DNA from 4 places in the Bacillus sp. SSR7 genome. Region 3 is predicted to be linked to each of the others. Evidence: riboswitches for the same ligand, from Rfam matches in the RefSeq annotation. Region 3 holds a riboswitch; each other region holds the start of a gene.
The links. Region 3 has a riboswitch for S-adenosylmethionine ahead of AC0NJG_RS08720 (Na+/H+ antiporter NhaC family protein). Riboswitches for the same ligand answer to the same signal wherever they lie in the genome.
Positions count from the first base shown of each region.

Region 1: linked by a shared signal. The riboswitch ahead of AC0NJG_RS25575 (MetQ/NlpA family ABC transporter substrate-binding protein) and the one ahead of AC0NJG_RS08720 (Na+/H+ antiporter NhaC family protein) in region 3 are both predicted to bind S-adenosylmethionine.
Region 2: linked by a shared signal. The riboswitch ahead of AC0NJG_RS25675 (peptide ABC transporter substrate-binding protein) and the one ahead of AC0NJG_RS08720 (Na+/H+ antiporter NhaC family protein) in region 3 are both predicted to bind S-adenosylmethionine.
Region 4: linked by a shared signal. The riboswitch ahead of mtnK (S-methyl-5-thioribose kinase) and the one ahead of AC0NJG_RS08720 (Na+/H+ antiporter NhaC family protein) in region 3 are both predicted to bind S-adenosylmethionine.

Region 1 is NZ_JBVVXV010000020.1:15,104-19,305, forward strand. Features, by position in the region: gene AC0NJG_RS25565 (methionine ABC transporter permease) at 1-426, opposite strand, end outside; gene AC0NJG_RS25570 (methionine ABC transporter ATP-binding protein) at 401-1,441, opposite strand; gene AC0NJG_RS25575 (MetQ/NlpA family ABC transporter substrate-binding protein) at 1,454-2,278, opposite strand; SAM riboswitch class I at 2,365-2,479, opposite strand; gene AC0NJG_RS25580 (NAD(P)-dependent alcohol dehydrogenase) at 2,560-3,468, opposite strand; gene AC0NJG_RS25585 (DUF6612 family protein) at 3,614-4,202, shown strand, end outside.
Region 2 is NZ_JBVVXV010000020.1:37,008-41,209, forward strand. Features, by position in the region: gene AC0NJG_RS25675 (peptide ABC transporter substrate-binding protein) at 121-1,761, opposite strand; SAM riboswitch class I at 1,894-1,998, opposite strand; gene AC0NJG_RS25680 (aldo/keto reductase) at 2,150-2,983, opposite strand; gene proC (pyrroline-5-carboxylate reductase) at 2,985-3,788, opposite strand; gene pnuC (nicotinamide riboside transporter PnuC) at 4,090-4,202, shown strand, end outside.
Region 3 is NZ_JBVVXV010000003.1:273,869-278,070, reverse strand. Features, by position in the region: gene gltP (glutamate/aspartate:proton symporter GltP) at 380-1,651, shown strand; gene AC0NJG_RS08725 (ribonuclease FAU-1 family protein) at 1,718-2,236, shown strand; SAM riboswitch class I at 2,357-2,462, shown strand; gene AC0NJG_RS08720 (Na+/H+ antiporter NhaC family protein) at 2,557-3,873, shown strand; gene AC0NJG_RS08715 (lmo0954 family membrane protein) at 4,097-4,202, shown strand, end outside.
Region 4 is NZ_JBVVXV010000002.1:437,226-441,427, forward strand. Features, by position in the region: gene AC0NJG_RS06390 (pyridoxal phosphate-dependent aminotransferase) at 1-1,025, opposite strand, end outside; gene AC0NJG_RS06395 (carbon-nitrogen family hydrolase) at 1,040-1,903, shown strand; SAM riboswitch class I at 1,976-2,117, shown strand; gene mtnK (S-methyl-5-thioribose kinase) at 2,209-3,390, shown strand; gene mtnA (S-methyl-5-thioribose-1-phosphate isomerase) at 3,387-4,202, shown strand, end outside.

The DNA of each region.
Region 1 (4,202 bases), on a different contig from region 3:
GACGTGCCAAATGATTTTTATAGTAGAAATGCCCATTGCTTGGTAAGCTTCAATAACACCACGATCCACTTCTAGTAAAGCTGTCTCCATTAAACGTGCGATATAAGGAGCAGTGAAGACGACAAGCGGTACGATAACACCTTGCACGCCAATGGATGTTCCCATTAGAAACTTTGTAAAAGGTAAAATGAAGAATAATAGAATGATAAATGGAAGAGAGCGAATGATATTAATAATTGTATTAAGAATAGGATAGATGATTTTATTTTCATGCTGTCCACCAGGTCTTGTTAAAACAAGCGTGACACCAAGTGGCAGTGCAATAAGGATCGAGATGAGTAATGAAATAGATGTCATTTGAAAAGTTTGAATGGTTGCTTCCCATATGACTTTACCCCATTCATCCAAAAAGGACTTGTTTCCCATAATCTGTTCTACCTCCTTCTATGATGATTCCTTGCTCTTGTAAAAATGATAAAGCACGGTTGATTTCATTTTGTTTCCCTTGCATATGAATGACAAGTTTCCCGTATGCTTCATGTTTTAATTGAGTAATATTACCGGATAAAATATTTGGATATACTTGGAATCGTTTTGTAGCAACAGCTAACGCTGGTTCACCAGAAGAAGTTCCTATAAATGAAAGTGTTACGATTTCTCCGGTTCTTTGTAGTTCTTTTTGTACTTCGGCTGGGATTTTCGCTGCAAATGCACTATTTACGAATTTCTTTGTTGTTACATGCTGTGGATTTGTGAATATCTCTTTCACGGTGCCACTTTCAACTACTGCTCCATGTTCCATAACAGCAACTCGGTCACATATACGCTGGATAACGTTCATTTCATGTGTAATGAGTAAAATTGTAATTCCGATTTCTTCATTGATTTTTAATAGTAAATCAAGAATAGAGTCAGTTGTTTCTGGATCTAAAGCGCTCGTTGCTTCATCACTTAATAACACTTCCGGTTCGTGTGATAGTGCACGAGCGATGGCCACACGTTGTTTCTGACCACCAGAAAGTTCACTCGGATAGGCGTCTTTTCGATTAAAAAGGTCGACAATACGTAAATACTTTTCTACTCTTTTTGCAATTTCTACTTTTGGAATGCCAGCAAGGCGTAACGGCAATGCGATATTTTCATAAACGGTAACAGTTTTAAGTAAGTTGAACCCTTGAAATATCATTCCGATTTTTTGTCGCGCTTTTGCTAGTTCTTTTGTAGACAGTGTTGTTAAATCTTGCTCGTTTACAATGATATTTCCTGTCGTTGGTTTTTCTAATAAATTTACACAGCGAATTAATGTACTTTTGCCAGCACCACTATATCCAATGATTCCAAATACTTCGCCCTTTTTTACTTGAAGAGAAGTAGACTTAAGAGCTTCCACATTCCCCTTTTTTGTTGTAAATACTTTGGATACATTTTTTAATTCAATCATTATCGTCAGCTCCTACCAAGACGGTAAAACAGAACCATCAAATTTTTTCTCGATAAATTCTTTTACTTCTTTAGATTGATAAGCTTTCTTTAATTTATTTACAACAGCATCATCTTTATTTTCAGTACGAACAACGACCCAGTTCACATATGGTGAATCTTTTCCTTCACGGAAGATAGAATCTTTCGCAGGGCTTAATTTTGCACCTAATGCAAAGTTTGTATTAATGGCAGCTGCTTTTACTTCACTTAGTTGTGTTGGTAATTGAGATGCCTCTAATTCAACGATCTTTAAATTTTTTGGATTTTCAATTACATCTTTTGCAGTCGCTTTTGCAGTCGCTTTTTCTGTAGCTTTTGGATCCACTTTTAAAACTCCTGCTTTTTCAAATAGTTTTAAAGCTCGAAGTTCATTCGTTGGGTCATTCGGTACAGCAATTGCATCGCCCTCTTTTAATTCTTTTACATCCTTTAAGCTTTTTGAATATACGCCCATAGGGAATGTTACTGTTGAAAATACTTCGGTTAATTTCATATTACGTTCCGCTTTAAATACGTCTAAATATGATTTTGTTTGATAGCTATTTACATCAAGGCTTTTTTCATCGAGGGATACGTTCGGTGCTACATAATCATTAAATACTTTTATATCGATTTCGAGACCGTCTTTCGCTGCTACTTCTTTTACCTTTTCAAAAATTTGTTCATGCGGCCCTCCTGTTACACCGACAGTAATCTTTTTCTCATCTAACGCTTTTACTTCTTTATCTGAACTCCCGCTACATGCGCTTAATAATAATACAGCCCCACTTACAATGCTTAATAATACTTTCTTCATCTATAATTCCCCCTTAAATATACGTTCCAAAATAAAAAGCACCTCTCAAAAATAAGAGAGGTGCCGAATAGACAAAATAGATTCCTCTCTTATCTTTCAAAACGAGAACTCGTTTTGCAGGAATTAGCACCTTAGCTTATACGTTATAAGCTCGGTTGCCGGGCATCATCGGGCCAGTCCCTCCGCCACTCTTGATAAGAGTATGTGTATGTAGTTTTTTAATATGGTACTAATAGTAAATCTTACAAAAAGAATTGTCAACGTTATTTTCTGAATATATTTTATTTTAAGGTAATCGAAACGTTCCCCTTTTTATGCCCGTTTTCTACATACATATGGGCTTCAGCAATCTCTTCTAACCGGTAAGTTCTATCAATAACAGGCTTTAAATTTTCTGTTTCAGTTAGTTTTTTTAGTAGAAACATATCTTCTTTACTTACTTTTGCCATCATTCCATTAACAGATACATATATTCCATTAGGTGTTAATACTTGTTTACAAAGGGATTTTTTATATTTTCCAACTGCATCAAATATAACATCATAGTATTCCCCCCGCTTAGTAAAATCTTCTTTCGTATAATCGATTACTTTGTCAGCCCCTAAAGATTGCACGAGTTCAAAATTTGAATTACTACAAACAGCCGTAACGGTCGTACCAAAATATTTAGCGAGTTGTATGGCAGCTGTTCCTACTGATCCAGAGGCGCCATATATGAGAACTTGTTGCCCCTTTTTTATCCGGCCTTTTCTCAGAAAATGCAACGCTGAAGTTCCACCAAAAGGAATAACTGCCGCTTCTTCATACGTTACATTGGTAGGTTTTAATGTTATTAATCCACTTTCATGCACGCATGTGTATTCGGCATAACCACCAAGATTGAGTTCTGTTAATGCAAAAATTTGATCCCCTTTTTTAAATTGAGTTACATCTGTCCCGATATCCTCTATCTCTCCTGCTAATTCTACGCCAAGTATAGGGTTTCTCGGTTTTCTAAGTCCTAATATAAGTCGCATAGGAATCCAAAATAATAGAGGGCTATTAAATCCGCGTATTCTACAATCTCCAGTCGATACACTTGTTGCGTGAATTTTAACTAATACTTCGTTCTTTTTAGGTATAGGTTTCTCTATATTTTGAAGCTGAAGAACGTTAGGTGGTCCATACTGTGTGCAAATGATCGCCTTCATAATGTCCTCCTGAAATGAGTTGTCGTTATTTACATCATATTTAAGATCTTTATTAAACATGTCGCTATATAGCGAGTATAGATTAAAAATTATATAGATTTCATAGGAAAAGAGGTGATATTATTTTGGGAAAGGGGGCAACAGTATGAAAAAAATTATTTTTGTTTCAAGTTTAGTACTTGCAATCAGTCTAGGGGTAGGGTGTAGTAATGAGAAAACAGCAAAGACGGATGAGCCGAAAAAAGAATCCGTTCAAAAAGAAAAGGAATTAACGGCGAAAGATGTTTTCAAGAAAACGAATGAAGCTTTTAAAAATGAAGAACATGTAACGATGACATATGGTGTAGGGGTAAAAGCTGAGGGAACAGAGATGGATATATTAAAGGCTAAGATGCAATTAGAGCCAAAGACAAAGAATTCTCGTTCTGAAATGAATATTTCCGGTACAGATGTTGTAGTGTATACTGTGGATGGTAAAGTTGCTGGTGAGGTAAAAAACCCTAATACAGGAGAAGTTATAACCGTACCAGAGGAGCAATTAAACGCTGGTGGAATGAAAGCGACTCAAGATATTATAGATAAATTAGAAGTACCGGAAGTAGTTTTAGATAAAATGAAGCTGGAGAAAAGCGGAGATAAATATAAACTGAAATTTACATTAAAAGGGCAAGAAACAGAAAGTATGTTAACTAGCATGGATGAAACGCAGAAAAAAATGTTACAAGCACAAAATG
Region 2 (4,202 bases), on a different contig from region 3:
TATTTTTTAAAAATAATATATTAAAAAAGCGGATTTTCTCCTATTGAGAAATCCGCTTTTAATACATTTTTCCAATAAAACAATTGGTATGGGGAGAAAAACTTCAATTCAGGTTGCCTTTTATTTTTCAATTTGTGCCCATTTGAAGTTTAATTGACCTGCAAAGTCTACTTGCACAATTCCTTTCACATAAGAACGTTCTAAATAAGATTCGCCTTTTTGGTAAAGGGGAGCGATAACAGAGTCTTTAAATAATATTTTTTCAGATGCTAGTAATGCTTCCCAGCGAGCTTTTTCATCACCAGCTAAAGTCGTTTTCACTTTTTCAATTGTTTCATCGAATTCCTTATTAGAGTAATGATCTAAGTTGTAAGGGTTATTCGTTGTAAACAATTCAAGGAATGTAATTGGGTCAGCAAAGTCAGGGCTCCAGCCGTCAATACCGATTTCATAGTCACCTTTTAATAAAAGTGAAACTTGTTGTTTACGTGGTTGTGGTTTCACATTTACTGTTAATCCATCTAAATTCTTTTCTAGCTGTCCTTTTAAGAACTCACCAGTTTTCTTATCAAGGTCAGCATCACTTGTTAATAATTCTAATGTGATTTTTTCAGAACCAAGCTCTTGTTTAGCTTTTTTCCATAACTCTTGTGCAGATTTTGTATCAACTTTGGTTAAATCTCCGTTTATAGTACGGAAGTCCTTTCCATCAGCTCCTTTTGCAAAGTTTTTTGGAACGAGACCAAAAGTTGGTGTAGATCCATCGTTTAATAACGTATTTACAAAGGATTTTCGATCAATTGTTTGATCGATTGCTTGGCGTGCAGACACGTTTTGAAGTATTTTGTTTTGTTGATTCATACGTAAAAATTGTACGCCTACGTTCGGGCGTTCTTTAAAGTTCGCATCTTTTTTATATTTATCAACGAAATCAGATGTTAATTTTATGCGGTCTAATTGTTTTGATTCGAATAGGTTTACTTCTGTTGATTTTTCTTTTACGACGTTAAAATTGATTTCTTCTAGTTTGACAGTATCTTTATCCCAATAGGTAGGGTTTTTCTTAAATTTAAAGCTTTGTTCATGCTTCCAATCGCTTAGTGTAAAAGCGCCGTTGTACAAGATTGTATTATCTTCTAAAGCGTACTTATCACCTTGTGCTTTGAAGAATTCCTCGTTAATTGGTAGGAATGTTGGGAACGCTGTTAAGCTAATAAAATATGGAACAGGGCGTTCTAATTCTACCTCAAACGTATGGTCATCAATTGCTTTTACACCAAGTTGGTCGGCTGGAAGTTCTTTGTTGTTAATTTTTGTTGCGTTTTTAATATCAAAGAATAGAAATGCATATTCAGAGGCTGTTGCTGGATCGACAGCTCTTTGCCAAGCGAAGACAAAATCTTTCGCTGTAACAGGCGTGCCGTTTGACCATTTTGAATCTCGCAGGTGGAATGTGTATTTCGTTTTATCGCCACTTACTTCATGAGATTTTGCAACACCAGGGACAGGTTTGTTACCTTCACCAAGATTATACAAGCCTTCAAATACGTTTCTCATTACTTGGCCAGAATCAGTGTCTGTAGCACGAGCCGTATCCATTGTTCGTATTTCAGTAGGTGAAGATAAGTTTAAAACCTGTTTACTAGGTGCCTCGTCCTTTGCATTTGCTCCGCTTGCTTCGTTTTTATAACTACCGCAACCAGTTAATAAAATACTTACTCCTACAACTGATGCAATACCGGGTACAAACTTCTTTTTCATTTGATTTTCCTCCTAAATAATTAAGTTTGGATGATGATGAGGGAAATGAAAAATAAAAAATCCCTCTTTTCATATTGAGAAAGAGGGATTTTTACGTACAAGTTATGCACCCGTATATAAACGAAGTCCCTCATTCTATCTTTCAAGCACAAAGCTTGCAGGAAGTGGCACAGTATTCAAAATGAACCTGTTGCCGAGGTTTCAAAGGGCCAGTCCCTCCACCTCTCTTGATACAATGAGTAAACGAATAAACTTTATTAATTTTTGTGTTTCTTTGATAATTCAAAATCTTACACCTTGAATAATGAAGTGTCAACCGAATGAAATATAGTTTAAATTTTCAGTTTTCTTTAACGAAAAACCACTGCATATGGCAGTGGTTTTTCTATTAGAAGTTAAAGTTATCTGGATCTGGACCAACGCGACGATCTTCATTTAAAGCTTGAATTGCTTTCATATCATCAGCACTTAATTCAAAGTCGAAGATGTTTGCATTTTCAATAATGCGATGTTCTTTAATAGATTTAGGGATTGTTACAACTTCGTTTTGTAGATCCCATCGTAAAATAATTTGTGCAGTTGATTTATTATATTTTGTTGCAATGTCTTGTAATGTTGGATTGTCTAGTAGTTGGCCTTGCATTAATGGTGACCAAGCTTCAAGCTGGATGTTATGTTCTTTGCAGAAAGCGTGTAGCTCTTCTTGTGCTAAACGTGGGTGGTATTCCACTTGGTTGACCATTGGCTTAATTTCAGCAATTTCAAATACGTCTTGTAAGTGGTGGATGTGGAAATTACTCACGCCAATTGCACGAACACGGCCATCTTTATAAAGCTTTTCTAACGCTTTCCATGATTCAGTATATTTTCCTTTTACAGGCCAATGTACTAAATATAAATCTAAATACTCTAAACCTAATTTCTCTAATGTAGTTTCGAATGCTTGAAGTGTTGTTTCATACCCTTGATCGCTATTCCATACTTTTGATGTAATAAATAATTCTTCACGTGAAATACCTGATTCACGGATCGCTTGTCCAACGCCTTCTTCGTTTTGATAAATTGCTGCAGTATCAATGCTGCGATAGCCATTTTTAATTGCTGCTTTTACAGATTCAATTACTTCTGAACCATCTTCTACTTTAAAAACACCTAAACCGAACCAAGGCATTTTTACACCGTTATGTAATGTTGTATAGTCTTTTAAACTTGTTAAATTCATATTATTTCCCCCTAGCTTTTTTGTTTGTTGCTTCTACTGCTTTTTGAATTGCCTCTGAAAAATTATATTCATATAAAGCTTTGAGACCTTCAGCTGTGGAACCACCGGGTGTTGTTACTTGTTCGCGGAGGTTAGCTGGATCTTGCGTTTGTTCAAGCATAGAAGCAGAGCCGGAAATCATTTGAATGACAAGGTGTTTTGCGGTTGCTTCATCAACTCCATAACTTTTTGTTGCTTCAATTAAGCTTTCAGCAAAGTAATAAAGGAAAGCTGGTGCACTTCCCGTAACTGCAGTAAGCTGATGAACTTCTTCCTCAGTACAAAGTTGCGAAGTACCAATACCTCTTAAAAGCAGTTGCAAGGTTTCCTGATGCATCTCGGTTACCGATTGTCCCATTGTATATAAGGAGATAGACTTTCCGATTTCAGCAGCTGTATTTGGCATAATCCAAGCAACAGGTGTCCCCTCGGGAAGTCTTTCTTCTAAATAAGATGGGCCAATGCCAGCGGCTACCGTTACGACAAGTTGATTCGATAGTAACGGAGATAATTCCGCTAATAAACCTTCATGTGCAGAAGGCGGCATTGCTAAAACAATCGTATCAACAGATGTAACATGCTGCTTCCAATCTGTTGTAGTAGACACATTATATCGCGTTTGTAATTGTTCCAGTTTTTCTACGTTGCTTCGGTTAGAAACGATAATTTCTTCGATGTATTCTTTGCTTGTTTTCAGTAACCCGGAAAATATGGCTTCTGCCATACGACCAGCACCAATAAATAGAATTCGATGTTTAGTTAGCATATCCTTTATTCCTTTCTAGTGGAGATATGTTATAAAAAACGATACCATTTTTAAGAGAATTTTGTAAAAAGAAAAGGCTTCCTGTAGGTAGAATGGATAATAAAAAGGAGGGAATTCATGGTAAAGGCTATTACTTATACTGGTGATAGGGAATTTATCCCGCTTTAATGTGCAGTAAGACCCCCACCTCAAAATTCAGCGAAAGCAAAGAAGTTAGGTGGGGGGCGGGCTGCCCATAAAAGCCCGATTGGTGAGGGCTGATTAAAGTTTCACTTTATTATACATCTGGGGAGAGATGATCATGATTAGAAGTCCGCTTTTTTTAGTCGTTTCTAGTATTATTTGCGTATTGGTTGGATTTTATATTCAATCGAGTTATATTGAAATTTTTGCATCGGTTATGGGGATTATTAA
Region 3 (4,202 bases):
TTTCAACGATAAATTTCACTGTAGATTCATTTTTTATATTTGTGTAACAAAGGTTTGTTTTTAGAGTTTTCTTGTAAAATAAAGGGAAAAGTGAATTTGTTTTATGTAGTGAAATATTAGTTATACATTCAATAAAACACTGGTAAGGAATCGTTCTCATGTTAGGTTTTCTGACATGGGTTTTATTTTTGTCAAGAAAATTATTTGCGTTCGGGCAAACTTATTTTGTTGTCAGATTTTAAATTTTGATTTATGATTTTTAACAGGGACAAAATGTAGTGAATTGTCGAATAATATGTAATACTCTTAATTTCAAGTTTTATAGAGATAGATAGAATGAGAGATAGAGTGACACATCGAAGAGGGGGTTACAACAAATATGAAAAGAATAGGACTTGCATGGCAAATATTAATTGGTCTTACGCTAGGTATTGCAGTTGGGGCGATTTTCTTTGGCAATCCGGCAGTGGTGAGTTATTTACAACCAATTGGTGATATTTTTATCCGATTAATTAAAATGATCGTTGTACCGATTGTTGTAGCGAGTATTGTTGTTGGGGTTGCTGGTGTTGGCGATGTTAAAAAATTAGGTCGACTAGGCGGAAAAACAATTATTTACTTTGAAATTATTACAACAATTGCAATTATTGTCGGTCTATTAATTGCGAATATTTTCCAACCAGGAAAAGGCGTAAATATGGAGCAGTTAACAAAGACAGATATTTCGAAATATACACATACGACAGAGCAAGTACAAAGTCATTCATTTGCAGATACATTTGTAAATATTGTTCCAACAAACATTGTAAAGTCATTAGCTGACGGAGATATGCTTGCTATTATCTTCTTCTCTGTATTATTTGGTTTAGGTGTAGCGGCAATTGGTGAAAGAGGAAGACCGGTTCTTCAATTTTTCCAAGGTGTAGCTGATGCAATGTTTTACGTAACAAACCAAGTTATGAAATTTGCACCATTTGGTGTATTTGCGTTAATTGGAGTTACAGTTTCTACATTTGGTCTTTCTTCATTAATTCCATTAGGGAAATTATTAATTGTCGTATACGGAGCAATGATTTTCTTCGTTGTAGTCGTATTAGGAATTACAGCGAAAATATTTGGAATTAACATTTTCCAATTCTTTAAGATTTTAAAAGATGAACTAATCTTAGCGTACTCTACAGCAAGTTCAGAAACAGTTTTACCAAAAATCATGGAGAAAATGGAGAAGTTTGGTTGTCCGAAAGCAATTACATCTTTTGTTATTCCGACAGGTTATTCATTTAACTTAGATGGATCAACTTTATATCAAGCAATTGCGGCTATTTTCTTAGCACAAATGTATGGTATTGATTTATCTATTACACAACAAATTACATTATTACTTGTATTAATGCTTACATCAAAAGGTATTGCGGGTGTACCTGGCGTATCATTCGTTGTATTATTAGCGACACTTGGTACAGTAGGTATTCCAGCTGAAGGTTTAGCCTTTATCGCTGGTATTGACCGTATTTTAGATATGGCTCGTACAGCAGTTAACGTTGTAGGTAACTCTTTAGCAGCTGTAGTTATGTCTAAATGGGAAGGTCAATATGACGCTGAAAAAGGACAAGCCTACTTGAAAGAAATTTCTAATAAGCAAGCAGCTTAATTATAATTTGAACAAGCTCTCACATAATATGTGGGGGCTTTTCTATATAGAAGGGGAGCAGACGTAATGAAACGTAAATATGGTGACGGTTCTTCGTGGAAGCGACTACTAGAGAAGAATTATACGGTTAAGCAAATAGAAGAGGGAATGCTAGGAATACTGGAAATAAAAAAGGTGAGAGAACCTAGTTGTAAAGAATATGACGGTAAAGAGCTATGTATTGCTGGCAATCAGTATACGTGGATTCAATATTTCATAGACGGGAAAAACTTTGCGATTACCGCTATGTTAGATGATCAAAAAGAATTAGTGCAATATTATATCGATGTGGCGAAAGAATATGAAATAGACGAGCGTGGTTTACCGTATTTTGATGATTTATATTTAGATGTAGTGTTATTACCGAATGGTAAGATGTATGTGCTAGATGAAGATGAGCTAGAGGATGCTTATAAAAGTGGCGATGTTACAAAAGAAGAGTATGAGTTAGCTTGGTACACTACGAAATGGATCATAGCTGCAATAAAAAATAGTGAATTTTATTGGATTTCAATATTGGAAGAAGAAATCAAAAAGTTAAAATGATTATTGTATTCAAATTTTTGTATAATTACCAAAAAAATCTATACAAAAAATAATTGACTTTTGTTTTGTAAGCGAGTAAAGTTAGGGAAGAAATTATTATTAAAAAATAAATATGAAACCTTCTTATAAAGAGAGGCGGAGGGACTGGCCCTACGATGCCTCGGCAGCGGACTCGATTTCAGAGTGCTGTGCCAAATCCAGCAAGCATATGCTTGAAAGATGAGAAGAGCGTTTCTTATAGATGTATAAGACCTCTTCTTGTTGGAAGAGGTCTTTTGTTATTCATTAGAAAAAGGTTGAAACTAGGGAGAGATGGTACTTTGAAAGAAACGAGAGGAAATGGTTTGGCATTATTACCACTTGGGATATTTCTGGCGCTATTTATTGGTTCTGGAATTATTACAGGTGATTTCTATAAATTGCCGATACTTGTAGCAATTTCAATTGCTGTAGGAGTCGCTTTAGCAATGAATCGTAAAGAAAGTTTTAATGTAAAAGTGGAACGATTTGCTAAAGGTGCAGGGAACCCAGATATTATGATTATGGTTCTGATTTTTGTACTGGCAGGAGCGTTTTCTGAAACAGCAAAAGGGATGGGTGGCGTTGATTCTACAGTTAACTTAGCGTTATCAATTTTACCACAAGGATTTATCGTAGCTGGCATTTTCGTTATAGGAGCGTTTATTTCATTAGCGATGGGAACTTCCATGGGAACAATTGCTGCATTAGCACCAATTGCTGTAGGTATTAGTGGGCAAACTGATATCTCAATTGCACTTACGATGGCTACTGTTGTTGGCGGAGCGATGTTTGGAGATAATTTATCATTTATTTCAGATACAACAATCGCAGCTGTACGTTCACAAGGAACAGAAATGAAAGATAAGTTTAAAACGAACTTTTTAATTGTATTACCAGCAGCTATTATTACAATTGTACTATTAGTAATCATTACTTTAGGAAGCGATACGCAGATTAAAACGCATAGCTTTGACTGGATAAAGATTTTACCGTATGCAGGAGTACTTATTACAGCGCTACTTGGTTGGAATGTACTTATCGTGTTAACCGGTGGAACTGTACTATCTGGGGTTATCGGTCTTTTAGATGGAAGTTATACGTTAGAGAGTTTCTTTAAAAGTGTAACGACTGGAATGGGCGGTATGATGGAGTTAGTATTACTTGCTATTTTAATTGGTGGTATGGTCGAATTGATTCAATATAATGGTGGCATTCAATATTTAATGAATATTTTAACGCGTAACATTCGTTCAAAAAAAGGAGCAGAGTTCGGTATCGCTGGTTTAGTAGGTATGACGAATATGTGTACAGCGAATAATACCATTTCTATTATCTTTACAGGTCCGCTTGCGAAAAACATTGCAGATCAATATGAAATTGATCCTCGTAAATCAGCGAGTGTATTAGATCTTTTCTCGTGCTGTGTGCAAGGGTTAATTCCGTATGGTGCGCAAATGTTAACAGCAGCAGGATTTGCGGCGTTATCTCCAATTGAACTGTTACCATATGCGTTTTATCCAATCTTAGTTGGAGTATGTGGAATCATTTCTATATTAATTGGTTTCCCGAGGTTTTCTAAAGTAGCGGAAAAGAAAGAGTATCATAAAACAGCATAATGGAAGTGTATGAAAAGTAACGAAAGCCGTACAGAGAATGTTCTCTGTACGGCTTTTTATGTGCGGGAAAAGAGTGAATGATCCCATGCTACCATATGTTTTTACAAAAGGCTGAATGCAACTCGGTCTTAAGTCTGAGTTAAAAACGGTTCTTAAGCTCGTTATGGAAAAAAGAAAAAATAGTTAAGATAAGAGTATCAAATCGAAGGGAGGCAAGCACAAGATGAAACAATTTCTAGCGTTTATCGCGGCTGGTATTTTAGCTTTAATTGCTCTTGGCAGTCTTGCTGGTATTGTAGGATTCGCAATTGGAGCAGGAGTTGTGTACT
Region 4 (4,202 bases), on a different contig from region 3:
TCAGAAAATTGCTCAGATGTATATCCTTTTGGAACAGGAAGCCATGCAAAGAATGATCCGGTTGGAATGTCTACATTCCAACCAATCGAGTGACAAGCAGAAATAAGAGCGTTTCTTCGAGATTCATAACTATTTACGAGGTTTCCTACGCAAGACTGTGAACTTAATAATGCTTCGCGGGCAGCATCTTGAACTGCACCAAAAATACTAACATACATATGATCTTGTAATAAGTTAATTGTTTCAATCACACTTTCATTCCCTACTGCAAAGGCAATACGCCATCCAGCCATATTGAAAGTTTTTGATAATGTATAAATTTCAATTCCCGTATCTTTGGCGCCGTCTGCTTGTAAGAAACTAACAGGCTTTTGACCGTCGAACCCTATAGCACCGTAAGCGAAATCATGAACAACTAATATATTGTGTTTATTAGCAAAATGAATCGTTGCATCAAAAAAATCTTTTGATGCAGTAGCACCTGTAGGATTATTTGGATAGTTTAAAAACATTAATTTTGCACGCTCGGCAATAGAGTCATCAATTTTCGTATAATCTGGTAAAAAGTTATTTTCTGCAATAAGTGGCATTGTTTCAAACTGAGCTTTTGCTAAAGCAACTCCTGATAAATAATCTGGATAACCTGGATCTGGAACGAGAATCGTATCACCAGGGTTTGTAAAACAAACTGGTAATTCTACTAACCCAGCCTTTCCGCCGAATAAAATAGCAACTTCCGTTTTTGGATTTAATTTTACGCCGTATTCGCGTTGATAGAATGTTGCTACAGCTTCTTTTAAACTTTCATGTCCGCGAAATGGCGGATATTTATGATGAATCGCTTTTGCAGCAGCATCTTGTAAAGCTTTTACGATATGCTGTGGTGTTGGTTGATCTGGATTACCCTGTCCTAGATTAATAACATCGTGCCCTGCTGCAACGACTTTGTTAACTTTTGCAACAAGTGAAGCGAAAAATTGTGTAGGCAATGATGTTACGATCTCAGAAGGTTGAAATAATTTCATGCTTTCCACCTCTTTTGAAAGTTGTTACAATTCTAGTGACAAATGATATAATCTTTCCAGTATTTTGTAAAGAAAAAATTAAGGATGGGGCTGACAAAATGAAAGTCGCATGTATTCAAATGGATATTGTTTTTGGAGATGTAGAAAAAAATATTGAGAATGCTAAACATAAAATAAACGAAGCGATGAAAGAAAGACCAGATGTTATCGTCTTACCAGAACTATGGACAACAGGTTATGATTTAACGAGACTCTCTGAAATTGCAGATAGGGATGGATTGGAAACGAAAGAAAAGTTGATAGAATGGTCGAAACAATATGGTGTACATATTGTTGGTGGTTCTATAGCAAAGCAAACGGAGCAAGGTGTTACAAATACAATGTATGTTGTAACGAATAAAGGAGAACTAGTCAATGAATATAGTAAAGTGCATTTATTTCAGCTTATGGATGAACATAAATATTTAATCGCTGGAAATAGTACTGGTGAATTTAAGTTAGATGATGTAGAGTGCGCCGGCACCATTTGCTATGATATTCGTTTTCCGGAGTGGATGCGCGTTCATACTGCTAAAGGTGCAAAAGTTTTATTTGTTGTAGCTGAATGGCCATTCGTTCGTTTAGCGCATTGGCGTTTATTATTACAAGCAAGAGCAGTTGAAAATCAGTGTTATGTTGTAGCATGTAATAGGGCAGGGAAGGATCCAAATAATGAGTTTGCCGGCCATTCTTTAATTGTCGATCCTTGGGGCGAAGTTGTTGTAGAAGCGAATGAAGAAGAATCAATTCTATTTGGCGAGCTTACATTCGAGAAAATTAAAGAAGTACGCAAAGGAATTCCAGTTTTTGCAGATCGACGTCCAGAATTATACAAATAAAATGTTGACAAGTGATTTTTATTCTTGGTATAGTCTTCAACATAAAGTTAAAAATTCTAAAAAATTATACAACTCTTATCAAGAGCAGGTGGAGGGATTTGGCCCGATGAAGCCCAGCAACCGACCGTAATACCATTGTGAAATGGGGCGTTTATGACGCCAAAAGGCACGGTGCTAATTCCAGCAGAAAGTAAAACTTTCTGGCAGATAAGAGGGGAGAAGATAAACTTCAAACCTCTTTCTTAGTGGAAAGAGGTTTTTCTACGTCAGAAAAACCTCTGAATATAAAAAAGGGGGAGAAGACGATGGGATATTATGCATTAACTGAAACAACAGCTATACAATATGCGAAAGAACACGGTTATTTTGAAAAGAAAGAAAATGTAGTTTGTCATGAAATTGGAGATGGAAATTTAAATTACGTGTTCAAATTAGATGATGGAGAGAAGTCTATTATAATAAAACAGGCACTGCCGTATGCGAAAGTAGTTGGTGAAAGCTGGCCGTTATCTATAAAAAGAGCGACAATTGAAAGTAAGGCACTGAAAATTTTTGCGAAGTATGTACCGGATTATGTTCCAGTAGTGTACAGTCATGATGAAGAGTTAGCGATAACGGTAATAGAAGACTTATCAAGACTAACAATTACAAGAAAAGGATTAATAGACGGAGAAGAATATCCACTTTTATCCCAGCATATCGGTCGTTTTCTAGCAAATGTTTTATTTTACACTTCAGATTTTGGTTTACAGTCAGAAGAGAAAAGGGTACTAGAAGGTACATTTGTAAATCCAGACCTCTGCAAAATTACAGAAGATTTAGTGTTTACAGATCCGTTTGGACATTACGATACGAATGATTATGAGCCGGAGTTACAATTGGCTGTTGATGAACTTTGGAGTGATAAAACTTTAAAACTAAAAGTAGCGCAATATAAATATAAGTTCTTAACAAGAAAAGAAACTCTTATTCATGGTGATTTACATACAGGTAGTATTTTTTCATCACCTTCTGAAACGAAAGTGATTGATCCAGAATTTGCGACATATGGCCCATTTGGGTTTGACATCGGTCAATTTATTGCAAATTTATTATTAAATGCTTTATCTAGAGAAGAAGAACAGAGAAGTGTACTATTTTTCCATATAGAGAAGACATGGAGTTATTTTGTAGAAACTTTTACGAAGTTATGGATTGGAGAAGGTGTAGAAGCATATACGAAAGAAAAACAATGGTTACCAATTATTTTGCAAAATATCTTTATTGATGCTGTTGGATTTGCTGGATGTGAGCTTATCCGTAGAACAATTGGCCTAGCGCATGTAGCTGATTTAGATGAAATAACAAATAAAGAAACAAGAATTCAAGCTAAGAAACAAGCGTTATCCTTAGGTAAAGAACTAATAAAATATGAATCTAAAAACGCTGATATTCAACTGTTCCGATCATTATTCCAACAGACAGTTTCTGGAGGGGTAAAAGCATGAGTACAATTGTTACAATTCCGAGGTCTGTCAGTTGGAAAGGGAATGCTATTGCAGTATTAAATCAAACAAAGTTACCGCATAGCACAGAATACAAAACATTAACGACAATTGAAGAGGTATGGAAAAGTATTGTCATGCTAGAAGTACGAGGAGCACCGGCAATTGGGATTGTAGCTGCATTTGGCTTGGCGCTTGCATCAAAAAAATATGATACTGTACATATTGAAGAATTTCAAAAGAAGTTTAATAGAGATTGTAATTATTTAGGAACATCACGCCCGACAGCAGTCAATTTATTTTGGGCAATCGATCGTATGAGAGAATCCATTCGAGAAATTACTACAATAAAAGAAGCGCAAAAAATATTAGAAGAAGAAGCGCTTCTTATTCAGCAAGAGGATGAAGCAGTATGCAGGAGTATTGGAGAACATGCATTAACATGTTTTCAAGATGGTGATAACGTTTTAACAATTTGTAACGCTGGCAGTATCGCAACTGCTAGATATGGTACTGCATTAGCACCGTTTTATATTGGGAAAGAAAAAGGTGTACATTTACATGCATATGCATGTGAAACGAGACCAGTTTTACAAGGCGGTCGCTTAACGACCTGGGAATTAAAACAGGCAAATATTGATGTAACACTTATTACAGATAATACGGCAGCTCATGCTATTCAAACGAAAGAAATCAACGCAATTATTGTAGGAGCGGACCGAATTGTCGCAAATGGAGATACAGCAAATAAAATCGGAACAATGAATTTAGCTATATTAGCAAAGTACTTCGGTATCCCGTTCTACGTTGCAGCT